DNA from 2 places in the Vibrio sp. 970 genome. Region 1 is predicted to be linked to the other one. Evidence: riboswitches for the same ligand, from Rfam matches in the RefSeq annotation. Region 1 holds a riboswitch; the other holds the start of a gene.
What was found. A riboswitch is a leader RNA that binds a small molecule or an ion and turns the genes downstream of it on or off. The one in region 1 is predicted to bind lysine.
Positions count from the first base shown of each region.

Region 2: another riboswitch for lysine. It lies ahead of tet(35) (tetracycline efflux Na+/H+ antiporter family transporter Tet(35)); the one in region 1 lies ahead of lysC (lysine-sensitive aspartokinase 3).

Region 1 covers NZ_JAWOTW010000035.1:256-2,727, forward strand. The annotation lists gene R7Q11_RS24085 (pyridoxal-phosphate-dependent aminotransferase family protein) at 1-956, opposite strand, end outside; lysine riboswitch at 1,177-1,355, shown strand; gene lysC (lysine-sensitive aspartokinase 3) at 1,457-2,472, shown strand, end outside.
Region 2 covers NZ_JAWOTW010000004.1:191,885-194,356, forward strand. The annotation lists gene R7Q11_RS07900 (H-NS family nucleoid-associated regulatory protein) at 1-270, opposite strand, end outside; lysine riboswitch at 853-1,035, shown strand; gene tet(35) (tetracycline efflux Na+/H+ antiporter family transporter Tet(35)) at 1,145-2,472, shown strand, end outside.

The sequences.
Region 1 (2,472 bases):
TCATCAATTCCTTCAGGCACGTAAATCGCATTTAATTGTGGCAACCGATGGGCTTCGTCCACAACAAATTCAAATCCTAACTTTTGTAAGCCATTTTTGAGTTTTTCATGCATCAGTTGGTGACGAGCCCAAGCGTTTTCTAATCCTTCATTTTTCAGTATCAATAAAGCTTCATGAAGCGCATACAAGCTATTAACTGGCGCCGTATGATGGTAACTACGCTTGCCTTCTCCACTCCAATACCCCAAAACTAAACTCTGATCGAGGAACCAACTCTGTACTGGTGTTGTTCTTGCTTGAATCTTTTCAATCGCGGCAGGAGAAAACGTCACTGGTGAGAGTCCAGGTACACATGACAAACATTTTTGACTACCAGAGTAAACCGCATCCAGTTGCCATTCATCCACTTTTAACGGCACACCACCAAGCGATGTCACCGCATCAACAATAGATAATGCATTATGCTGTTTCGCGAGCTTACCCAATGCTTGAGCATCACTGACTGCACCAGTTGAGGTTTCCGCATGCACAAAAGCAAGAATTTTTGTATCTGGGTGCTGTTCGAGTGCTTGCTCGACTTTATCAATGGAAACAGGCGTCCCCCATTCATCATCGACGATAACAACTTCACCACCAGCACGGACGACATTTTCGCGCATGCGTTCACCAAATACACCATTACGGCAAACGATCACTTTATCGCCTTTCTCGATCAAGTTTACAAAGCAGGTTTCCATCCCTGCACTACCTGGCGCTGAAACCGCAATAGTGAACTCATTGTCAGTTTGAAAGGCATACTTCAATAGCTGCTTGAGCTCATCCATCATACCGATAAACAGAGGATCAAGGTGACCTACAGTAGGACGGCTTAGTGCTTGTAACACTTGAGGATAAATATCAGAAGGACCAGGTCCCATTAAAATACGGTGAGGCGGAATAAAGCTTTGGATCGACATGTCAGCTCCTTGATTATCTTTTATCCTGAGCATTCTAAAAGTTCTATTCAATAACATGGCTCAGGTGTAGGGTTCTTCACCCTAATAGATTTTTCCTCTATCAGCAATTAGCCGTAAGTATGGAGGTCAAACCAGTGTCACAAAATCGTTAATAAAAAACACCATAAAGGTTGAAATATTGATTGACATTAAGGCCTCAAAACCGTTCAATGTTTGAGCTTTATGTAGAAGAGGAGCGCTACCCAGGTAGATGATTTGTGGAACCGCAATTCCAACACCAATCATTGAGGGGGAGTAGTGCCGAGGTAAGTCAAAGTTGCAGGATTTGACTTGTCGGTTGAATTGGGCTGAATCCCATCAACTGTCATCAGCGCAGTCTGATGAAGGGCTTCTGAGGGTAAATTTTTCAAATAGCATTCTAAATACCTCTCTTTTTGCTCTGTTCCTTTTCTCACTAAACATTGGATGTACAATTTTTTAGGAAGCCGTGGGAGAACGCAGTGAGCGCATTTAACGTAGCTAAATTCGGTGGAACCAGTGTTGCCAACTTTGAGGCAATGAGTCGTTGCGCCACCATTATCGAAAACAATCCAAATACTCGCCTGGTCGTGAGCAGCGCTTGCTCTGGCGTCACCAACCTATTGGTAGAACTCGCCAACGGTGTTCAGGATCAAACGCACCGTACTGAGCTGCTACAAAATTTGGCCAACATTCATGACGCCATTTTAACTCAGCTCGAAGACAGCACGAAAACTGCTGCCGAGGTGTATGGCATATTAGATACCGTAACCAGCCTGGCCGAGGCTGCATCTATCCAAGCTAGTGCGAAGTTAACCGATCATTTAGTCGCATGTGGTGAACTCATGTCGACGCATATTCTAACTCAGTTAATGTGTGAGCGAGGCATTCAAGCTGTGCGCTTTGATATCCGCGATGTGCTGCGTACTGATGACAACTTTGGTCGCGCGGAGCCAAACATTGAAGCAATTTCGACGCTTGCGCAAGATAAACTCGTACCACTTTGCCAACAATCCGTTGTTGTTACTCAAGGCTTCATAGGATCTGACGAAGCCGGTAATACAACAACATTAGGTCGAGGGGGCAGCGATTACAGCGCCGCCTTAATTGCTGAGAGCGTTAAAGCGGCAGGGCTAGAAATCTGGACTGATGTTCCGGGCATCTACACAACAGACCCGCGAATTGCGCCAAAAGCCTCACCAATTCCTGAGATCAGCTTTAGTGAAGCTTCAGAAATGGCTAACTTTGGCGCTAAAATCCTTCATCCTTCTACGCTAGTACCCGCATTACGCCACGACATTCCGGTATTTGTAGGGTCATCGAAAGAGCCAGAAAAAGGGGGAACTTGGATTCGCCACCAAGTCGAAAGCTCACCGTTATTCCGTGCGCTAGCTTTGCGTTGTAACCAAACCATGGTAACGCTACGCAGCGCCAATATGTTCCACGCATACGGCTTCTTAGCAAAGGTCTTTGAGATCCTTGCAAAGCATAAGATCTC
Region 2 (2,472 bases), on a different contig from region 1:
CTTCGCTTTGCCTTTCGTCTTAGTTTCGCCAGATAGCGCAGTAATAAGTGCTTCTACGTCAATACCGTCTTGAGCGATTTTCTCAGCAATCTCTGCAAGCTTAGCTTCTTGCTCTGCTTGTGCTGCGCGTTCTGCTTCTTCTGCTTCACGACGCTCATCTACGACAGTAGTGAGTTTATCTAGAGCTTCTTCCAATTGTTCTAGAGTCAGCTCACGAGAAAATGCACGAAGGCTACGGATATTTAGAAGGGTTTTAGTCAGCTCTGACATAACGATTCCTATTAAAAGGTTAATGTGTTGGGCACTTTTTATCGTTACGATTAAATAATGCCAATCTATAAATAAACAAAGAGTCCTTATATTTAACTTTATCTTTTCCTTATGTGCAAATGCTAAATCAAGATTTTGTTTAAATTTGACTATTTTTTAAAGCAATTAATATTATTACACTCGAAATAAATCATTATTAGATGAGAACTAAAATCAACAATCATTATTGTATAGAGAGAGTGACAGCTTGGTTTTTTATAAAAAAATTTGAGTTATTACTTAAAAATATGAAGCATCCATCTTTAATGGTGTGTCATATATCCTTAATTTATTGATATAAGATAAACCATGATATTTCTAAGGTAGTAATAATGTTTCATAAATAACATGATTGATGTGATTTCAGTTGCACAAAACTTATGGAAGTAGGCAAGGTTTATAAATTATCTCAGTCATTATTTATTTGTTTAATTTAGTTTGATGTGTTGCATTGACTCTCATCATAAGTACAATGGCTGCCACCTGATGCAATATTGCAGACAATTTGTTGTTAATTTGTACAGTTAGTGGTTAATTGTTTGTTGTTGCCGTAGAGGCGCGGTCTCGAAGAGTAGCTATTATTGGGGTGATGCCAATGAATAATAGTGGAAGGCGAAGATTGCCGAAGTAAGTAACTCATCAAAGTTACTTACTGGGGTTGTATCTGAAAGGAACAACACTGCCATAGTATATATTCACATTAAACTATGGAGCGCTACTGTAGGGTTGGGTGGAGTGTTCGCTTCCCTGTCGCTAAGTTCAACATGAGCACGTATCGTATGCTACGTGACTTGTCTGCAGTAGATCTCTAGCCAAACTTTGGTTTTTGAAGATCATGAATTTAATAGATTTTTCTAGTTCTCCTGTTTCATTATTGCCACCTATTGTCGCTTTGACTTTGGCGATTTTGACTCGACGTGTATTAGTTTCCTTGGGTGTAGGGATCGTGCTAGGTGCGGTGCTACTTAATAGCTGGTCTATCAGCGACACCGCAGGTTACGTCAGTTCTCAAGTTTCTTCTGTCTTTATTGAAGATGGCGGAATTAACACTTGGAACATGAGCATTGTTGGTTTCCTAATCTTATTAGGTATGACAACAGCTTTATTAACGCTATCTGGCGGTACTCGTGCTTTTGCTGAATGGGCACAATCTCGAGTGAAGAGTAAACGCGGCTCCAAACTTCTTGCCGCCTTTTTAGGCGTATTCATTTTTGTCGATGATTACTTTAATAGCCTTGCTGTTGGTGCGATCTCTCGCCCAGTAACCGATCGCTTTTATGTGTCTCGCGCTAAGCTTGCGTACATTCTAGACTCAACCGCTGCTCCAATGTGTGTAATTATGCCTGCTTCTAGCTGGGGTGCTTACATTATTACTATTATTGGCGGGATCTTAGTCTCACATGGGATCACAGAGTATTCGGCTCTTGGCGCATATGTTCGTCTTATTCCAATGAACTTCTACGCCGTTTTTGCGCTGCTAATGGTGTTCGCTGTTGCGTGGTTTGGTCTTGATATTGGTAAAATGCGTGAGCATGAGATCTCTGCATCGCAAGGTCGTGGCTTTGATAAAGACAAAGAAAATGACTCGCAAGAAGCGCATGACCTAAACGAAGAGCTAGATATCCGTGAAAGTGAAAAGGGTAAAGTGTCAGATTTGATACTTCCTATCGTGACGCTGATTATCGCGACTATCGCTTCAATGCTTTACACGGGTGGCCAAGCATTGGCTGCTGATGGTAAGGAGTTTGCGCTTCTTGGTGCTTTTGAAAATACAGATGTAGGTACATCACTAATCTACGGTAGCTTGCTTGGCTTAGCAGTTGCACTGTTTACTGTTGTGAAGCAAGGTCTACCAATGGCTGAGATCGCACGTACACTTTGGATTGGTGCTAAGTCTATGTTTGGTGCGATTCTAATCTTAGTATTTGCCTGGACCATTGGTTCTGTTATCGGTGATATGAAGACTGGTACTTACCTTTCGACAATGGCGCAGGGCAACATTAACCCGCACTGGCTACCAGTTATCCTATTCTTGTTGTCTGGCCTGATGGCGTTCTCAACAGGTACTTCATGGGGTACGTTCGGCATCATGCTACCAATCGCGGGTGATATGGCTGGCGCAACAGATGTAGCGCTAATGCTACCGATGCTAAGTGCGGTTCT